2 regions of the Pseudomonas antarctica genome follow, and region 1 is predicted to be linked to the other one. Evidence: predicted binding sites of a transcription regulator. Region 1 holds the regulator's gene; the other holds the start of a gene.
The links. Region 1 encodes FliA, which starts transcription of late flagellar genes. Its sites were predicted from a motif close to CTAAAGTTTNNNNNNNNNNNGCCGNTAA; they were not measured.
Positions count from the first base shown of each region.

Region 2: A7J50_RS18025 (methyl-accepting chemotaxis protein) is a predicted target of FliA. The motif match lies at 1,736-1,763, and genes of this name have one in related genera.

Region 1 covers NZ_CP015600.1:4,524,822-4,528,785, forward strand. The annotation lists gene A7J50_RS20455 (protein phosphatase CheZ) at 1-623, opposite strand, end outside; gene A7J50_RS20460 (chemotaxis response regulator CheY) at 642-1,016, opposite strand; gene fliA (RNA polymerase sigma factor FliA) at 1,188-1,928, opposite strand; gene fleN (flagellar synthesis regulator FleN) at 1,925-2,758, opposite strand; gene flhF (flagellar biosynthesis protein FlhF) at 2,866-3,964, opposite strand, start outside.
Region 2 covers NZ_CP015600.1:4,034,280-4,038,243, forward strand. The annotation lists gene A7J50_RS18025 (methyl-accepting chemotaxis protein) at 7-1,632, opposite strand; gene A7J50_RS31415 (hypothetical protein) at 1,817-2,044, opposite strand; gene A7J50_RS18030 (Lrp/AsnC family transcriptional regulator) at 2,207-2,689, opposite strand; gene A7J50_RS18035 (3-methyl-2-oxobutanoate dehydrogenase (2-methylpropanoyl-transferring) subunit alpha) at 2,884-3,964, shown strand, end outside.

The sequences.
Region 1 (3,964 bases):
TCAACTTGGCCAGCCATGAGCACCAATTTGAGCAAGTTGCTTTCCACTTCGGTGACCAACTGGGTCACGCGTTTGATCACCTGACCGGTGAGGTCCTGGTAATCCTGGGCCAGCAGAATGTCATTGAGGTTGCTGGCAACCTTGCGGTTTTCCTCTTCGCTGCGCGACAGAAAAGCGTCGACCCGACGCGCCAACTCACGAAACTCTTCAGCCCCCACTTCCCGACGCATGAAACGGCCCCAGTCAACGCTGAGGGCCTGCGCTTCGGTCGCCATGCCATTGACCAGGGGCGTGGCGTTTTCCACCAGGTCCATGGTGCGGTTGGCCGCCGCCTCAGTCAGCCTGACCACATAGGACAGGCGTTCGGTGGCATCGGTGATTTGCGAGATTTCTTCGGCCTGGGGCATGTGCGGGTCAATCTGAAAATTGACGATCGCACTGTGCAGCTCGCGTGTGAGCTTGCCCACTTCCTGGTACAGGCCGCGGTCACGGGTCTGGTTAAGCTCATGGATTAACTGCACCGCGTCGCCGAACTGGCCTTTTTCAAGGCTTTCGACCAACTGGTGAGCATGCTTTTTCAGGGTCGACTCAAAGTCTGCCTGCGATGATTCTTTATGCTCCATAGCTCCCCCGTGGTGGCATCAGCCGTGGATGCGTTCGAAGATTTTTTCGATCTTCTCTTTCAAGGCCAATGCAGTGAATGGCTTAACCACGTAACCGTTAACCCCGGCTTGGGCGGCTTCGATGATCTGTTCACGCTTGGCTTCGGCGGTCACCATCAGCACAGGCAGGCTGCGCAGTTTTTCATCGGCGCGCACGTGACGCAGCAAGTCGATGCCGGTCATGCCCGGCATGTTCCAGTCGGTTACCAGAAAGTCGATGCTCCCGCTGTTGAGGATAGGAATCGCCGTCAGGCCGTCATCCGCCTCGACCGTGTTGGTGAACCCAAGGTCACGCAACAGGTTTTTTATGATCCGCCGCATCGTTGAGAAGTCATCAACGATGAGGATTTTCATGTTCTTGTCCAATTCGACCTCCAAGCAGTCTTAAACGCGCCCAGCACCTGGACGCGCCATTTCAATCAACAGGCGTTACACAAAAAGGACTGCCAGGGGTACCACGGAACGAACCCGCGAAAGGCTTTTCACCTCTCGCCTAATTGCGCTGCAGTATCCCCACACTGCCTGTCAGCGCGCGCGCCACTCTCCCAATCGCCCCCGCAAGCGGGCTGCGCACTGGCTATGCAGCTGGCTGACACGCGATTCGCTGACCCCCAGGACCTCACCGATTTCCTTGAGGTTCAGCTCTTCGTCGTAGTACAGCGCCAACACCAGTCGCTCACGCTCAGGCAAATTGGCAATCGCTTCCGCCAACGCCCCCTGGAAGCGTTCATCTTCCAGGTCGCGCGACGGTTCGAGATGTGCACTCGCGCCGTCCTCGTGCAGCCCTTCGTGTTCGCCGTCCTGCAACAGGTCGTCGAAACTGAACAGGCGGCTGCCCAAGGTATCGTTCAAAATCCCGTAGTAATCGTCGAGACTCAATTGGAGTTCGGCCGCAACTTCATGATCTTTAGCGTCACGACCTGTTTTTGCTTCAATTGCACGAATTGCGTCACTGACCATTCGCGTGTTGCGGTGTACCGAACGCGGCGCCCAGTCCCCTTTACGCACTTCATCGAGCATCGCACCACGGATACGGATACCCGCATACGTCTCGAAACTCGCGCCTTTGCTCGCGTCGTATTTGGTCGACACTTCGAGCAGGCCGATCATGCCGGCCTGGATCAGGTCTTCAACCTGTACACTGGCAGGCAGGCGTGCCAGCAAGTGGTAGGCAATGCGCTTGACCAGGGGCGCATAGCGCTCGATCAATTCGCCTTGGCTGTCACGTGCCGAGTTTTTGTAAAGGTTATAGCCGCTGGCTGTCATAGCACCGGTCCTGCGCTCGTCTGATGCACCAATCGCTCGACGAAAAACTCCAGATGCCCGCGCGGGTTGGCGGGCAACGGCCAAGTATCGACCTTCTGGGCAATAGCCTTGAACGCCAATGCGCACTTCGAACGAGGGAACGCTTCATAGACTGCACGCTGCTTTTGCACAGCCTTGCGCACACACTCGTCATAGGGAACTGCGCCAACGTATTGTAAGGCGACATCGAGGAAGCGATCCGTGACCTTGGTCAACTTGGCGAACAGGTTTCGCCCTTCCTGCGGGCTTTGGGCCATGTTGGCCAGCACACGGAAGCGATTCATGCCGTAGTCACGGTTAAGCAGTTTGATCAGGGCGTAGGCATCGGTGATGGAGGTGGGCTCATCGCAGACCACCAGCAGCACTTCCTGGGCAGCGCGCACGAAGCTGACCACGGACTCGCCGATCCCGGCGGCGGTGTCGATCACCAGCACGTCGAGGTTGTCGCCGATGTCACTGAACGCCTGGATCAGGCCGGCGTGCTGCGCCGGGCTCAGATGCACCATGCTCTGGGTACCCGAGGCCGCCGGCACGATACGAATGCCACCGGGACCTTGCAGCAGCACATCGCGCAGCTCGCAGCGGCCCTCGATCACATCGGCAAGGGTGTGTTTGGGTGTCAGCCCCAGCAGAACGTCGACGTTCGCCAGCCCCAGGTCAGCATCCAGCAGCATGACCCGACGGCCAAGCTCTGCCAGGGCCAGGGACAAATTCACTGACACGTTAGTTTTTCCGACGCCACCTTTGCCGCCGGTCACCGCGATCACCTGTACGGGATGCATGCTGCCCATTTTATTTCTTTACCTTGTCTTGCTTAGACGCAGGCTACATGGCTTGGCCGCGTGAATCGCTTGCAGACCATCGATGTAGATACTTTTCACGGTGTTCATCCTGCCCTTCAACCCACCCGCTTTGCCGGGTTGTGGTAAAGGTCGGCGAACATGTCGGCCATCGCTTCCTCGCTAGGCTCTTCTTGCATTTGCACGCTGACAGCACGGCTGACTAACTGATGACGGCGCGGCAGATGTAAATCATCCGGAATCCGCGGCCCGTCGGTCAGGTAGGCGACCGGTAATTCATGACTGATGGCCAGGCTCAGCACTTCACCCAGGCTCGCCGTTTCGTCGAGCTTGGTCAGAATGCAACCCGCCAGGCCGCAACGCTTGTAGCTGTGATAGGCAGCGGTAAGAACCTGTTTCTGGCTGGTGGTTGCAAGCACCAGGTAATTTTTTGACTTGATGCCACGCCCAGCCAGGCTTTCCAGCTGCATGCGCAATGCCGGATCACTGGCTTGCAGGCCGGCAGTGTCGATCAGCACCACACGCTTGCGCAGCAACGGGTCGAGCGCGTTGGCCAGGGACTGGCCCGCGTCGACGTGGGTCACCGACACATTGAGGATGCGGCCCAGGGTCTTAAGCTGTTCCTGGGCGCCAATACGGTAGCTGTCCATGCTCACCAGCGCGATATTCTGCGCGCCGTACTTGAGCACATAACGCGCAGCCAGCTTGGCCAGGGTGGTGGTCTTGCCCATGCCGGCAGGGCCGACCATGGCGATCACACCGCCCTCTTCCAGGGGTTCGATTTCCGGCGTGACGATCATGCGTGCCAGGTGGGCCAGCAACATGCGCCAGGCCTGGCGAGGCTCTTCGACTTCAGCAGTCAGTGCCAACAGGTCGCGGGACAACGGGCCGGACAGGCCGATACGTTGCAGGCGACGCCACAGGTTGGCCTGGTGCGGTTTGCTGCCTTGCAGCTGGTTCCACGCCAACGAGCCCAATTGCACTTCAAGCAGCTCACGCAGGCCATTGAGTTCAAAACGCATCGAGTCAAACACGCGCTGGTCGACTGCGGCAGCCGGGGCTGGCGCTGCAGGACGCGGCGGTTCTTTGAATGTCGGCTCAACCAGCGGTTCGGCGGCGGTCAGCGGCAGGCCGGCGAACAACTGGCGACTGCTGGTGGAATCGCTGTCGCCACGCATACTCAGCTCAGCCTGGGCC
Region 2 (3,964 bases), 490 kb from region 1:
GCACCGTCAGGCTATGGAAAAACGGGCCACGATGTGCTTGAGGTCCATCGCCAGCTTAGACAGCTCGTGGCTGGCAATCGACGTTTGCCCGGCGGCCGACGAACTCTGGATCGACAGGTCGCGGATACTGATCAGGTTCTGATCCACCGAACGGGCCACATGGGCCTGCTCCTCGGAAGCAGTCGCGATCAGCAGGTTTCTGTCATTGATATCGGCAATGGCCTCGGTAATCTGAAGGATGGCCTGGCCGGCTTCATGAGCAATTTTCAATGAGTCCACCGCTTCGCTGCGGTTCATGCTCATGGAGGCGACGGCGTCGCTGGAACAGGTCTGGATCTTCGCGATCATCTGCTCGATTTCCTGCGTCGAAGTCTGAGTGCGGTGGGCCAATGCCCGCACTTCGTCGGCCACTACCGCAAAGCCGCGCCCCTGCTCACCGGCCCGCGCTGCTTCAATGGCGGCGTTCAGTGCCAGCAGGTTAGTCTGTTCGGCAATCGAGCGGATCACTTCCACCACCCGGGCAATGTCCTGCGCCTGCCTGGCCAGGCCTTCGACTTCCACACCGGTCTGCTGCACCGTGGTGCTGAGTTTTTCAATCGCAGCGATGGTCTGGGTGACACGCTCCTGGCCGATTTTCGCCGAGCGCTGGGAGTCCTGGGTCGATTGGGAGGCCGAGACCGCGTTGCGGGCCACTTCTTCCACGGCAGCCGTCATCTGATTGACCGCCGTGGCGGCCTGATCGGTTTCCTGGCTCTGGCGCTCAATGCCTGCGCTGGACTCACGGGTAATCGAACTCATCTCTTCGGCAGCCGAAGCCAATTGCCCGGAAGCTTCGGAGATGTTCTGCAAGGTGGTCTTGAGGTTCATCTGCATGGCCGCCGTGGACTGCTGAAGCGCCGTTAGCTCATCCTTGCCATCCACGGTAATCGCCACGCGTAGGTCGCCTTCAGCGATCTTCGCGGTCGATACGAGCAATTCACGTACCGGTTTAATGATACTGCGGGTAAACAGGCCGGCGACTGCCACGGCCAACAGCAGTGAAACCGCCATCAGCCCCCAGGTAAACAGACGCGTCGCAGTGTGCTCGCTGGCGGCGACCTGCACGGCCTGCTGCGAGCCGCGCTCGTTCAACTGGATCAATTCGCTGATCGAACCCTGTACCTTTACGGCGATGGGGCTCAGCACGTCATGCATGTAGACCGCGAGCCGTGCAGCGTCCCCTGTGGCAGCGATCGCAAGAAAGCCGTCGACCTGCTGGTTGTAACTTCGAATACCACCGAGGACCTCGTCATATTTAGCCTGCTCCTCGGCACTCGACACCATGGCCGCATAACTCTCGGCGACCTTGGTCAGGTCCGCCCGGATGCTCTGGATTGTCTCCGGTGAGCCTTGAGTTTTCATGACCACGTCCATCGCAAAGCCGCGCAACTCCAGGCGCAGCTTATACAGGGCGGAGTCGATTTTCCCGGCCAGACGAACACTCGGCAGCCAGTTGGTTTCAATTTCAACCGTCGAGGCATAAATGGTATCGACTTTTACCAGCGTCATGCCCCCCTGAATTAATAGCAGAAGGCACACGACGCCAAAACAAAGGGCGGCACGGAGGTTTAACTTTAAGGATCTCATGGACATAGCTACTCACCTCTTGCCTGGTCTTATTAGTTAAGTGGCTTATAGCTACCATCGTGTGTAGTCATGTGTGAAAAATATGTGAGCACTCACGTAAAAATTTATTATTTCGGCAAACAACGTTCAGACTTTTCTGTTACTTAGCTAACAAACAAAGTTGCCCCACCCTTGCGTACAACCCGCCAGGTCATTCGACTTCAGCCTCTTCACTAAGTAGCGAATACATCGCATTACAGGAGCGATCACAGTTTCGGCCGACCGTTTCCAGGTGGCGTTTCAATGACGCACTGATCGGCGGCGGCAGGCAACTTAGCGTTTCGATCAGCGCGGCCATATCTTCCAGTGCTGCGGCAATAGAAAGCTGAGTTAGATTAAAGTCGTAGAGCGCACGGCATATTAATTGCTGATTATCCATGACGTATCCCGCCATTTAAAAATTCAGCTTAGCAGGTGCATTGGAACGCTCAGATGAAAGTCCTGATTATATTGATGAGCATCAATAAAAAGATGGAAACGTCTCTGGACACGGTCAGCATTTGACTCGGCAGCGCAACTTAGCGCCGCCGTCTACCTTTAATCAGACCATCAAGCCATCCGGCGGCAAAGGCAACGCCGTCTTATAACGCACTTGTTTGAGCGCAAAGCTTGAGCGGATGTTGGCTACGCCCAGTACCTTGGTCAGAAAGTCCATCATGAAGCGTTCCAGTGACTGGATTGTCGGCACCAGCACGCGGATCAGGTAATCGGGGTCGCCAGCCATCAGGTAGCACTCCATCACTTCCGGGCGGTCCGAGATTGCGCCTTCAAACTGCTGCAAGGCCAGTTCATTCTGCTTTTCCAGGCTGACGTGGATGAACACGTTGACGTGCAGCCCGAGCAAATCCGCGTCGAGCAGCGTGACCTGGTCGCGTATCAGGCCCAATTCCTCCATCGCCTTGACCCGGTTGAAACACGGTGTGGGTGACAGGTTGACCGAGCGAGCCAGGTCGGCGTTGGTGATGCGGGCGTTCTCCTGCAAGGCGTTGAGAATGCCGATATCGGTACGGTCCAGTTTGCGCATGAGACAAAATCACCTGTTTTTTATGGTTATGCAGTTTTTTTATCCGCAAATGATCGCGAGCGCAACGAAACACAGATAAATATTCTTCTACGCCACGCCTATGATGTTTGTAGGACAAGATTTCTCCTACCCGGAGACTGACTGTCAGCTAGCGCGCCCACTACAAGAATTCACAAGATCGAGCGTAGAAAGCCATGAATCAGCCATATGCACCATTGCGCCTGCACGTTCCCGAACCCTCGGGCCGCCCAGGCTGCAAGACCGACTTTACCTACCTGCGTCTGACCGACGCCGGCCTGGTGCGCAAACCCGCCATCGATGTAGAACCCGCCGACACCGCCGACCTGGCAAAAGGCCTGATTCGCGTGCTCGACGACCAGGGCCAGGCCCTTGGCCCGTGGGGCGAAGGCGTACCGGTCGAGATCCTGCGCAAGGGCATGCGCGCCATGCTCAAGACGCGGATTTTCGACAACCGCATGGTGGTCGCCCAACGTCAGAAAAAAATGTCGTTCTACATGCAAAGCCTTGGCGAAGAAGCCATCGGCAGCGCCCAGGCCCTGGCCTTGAACATCGACGACATGTGCTTCCCCACCTATCGTCAGCAAAGCATCCTGATGGCCCGGGAAGTGCCGCTTGTCGACCTGATCTGCCAACTGCTGTCCAACGAGCGCGACCCGCTCAAGGGCCGTCAGTTGCCGATCATGTATTCGGTCAAAGACGCCGGTTTCTTCACGATTTCCGGCAACCTTGCCACCCAATTCGTACAGGGCGTGGGCTGGGGCATGGCCTCGGCGATCAAGGGTGATACCAAGATCGCCTCGGCCTGGATTGGCGACGGCGCCACCGCCGAATCCGACTTTCACACCGCCCTCACCTTCGCCCACGTCTACCGTGCGCCGGTGATTCTCAACGTGGTCAACAACCAGTGGGCCATCTCCACCTTCCAGGCCATCGCCGGCGGTGAAGCCACCACCTTCGCCGGACGCGGCGTCGGCTGCGGTATCGCCTCCCTGCGTGTGGACGGCAACGATTTTATCGCGGTGTACGCCGCCTCAGCCTGGGCTGCCGAGCGCGCGCGCCGCAACCTCGGGCCAACCCTGATCGAGTGGGTCACCTACCGCGCCGGTCCACACTCCACCTCCGATGACCCTTCCAAATATCGCCCCGCCGATGACTGGAGCCACTTCCCGTTAGGCGACCCGATTGCCCGTCTCAAGCAGCACCTGATCAAGATTGGCCAGTGGTCCGAAGAGGAACACGCGGCGGTCAGTGCCG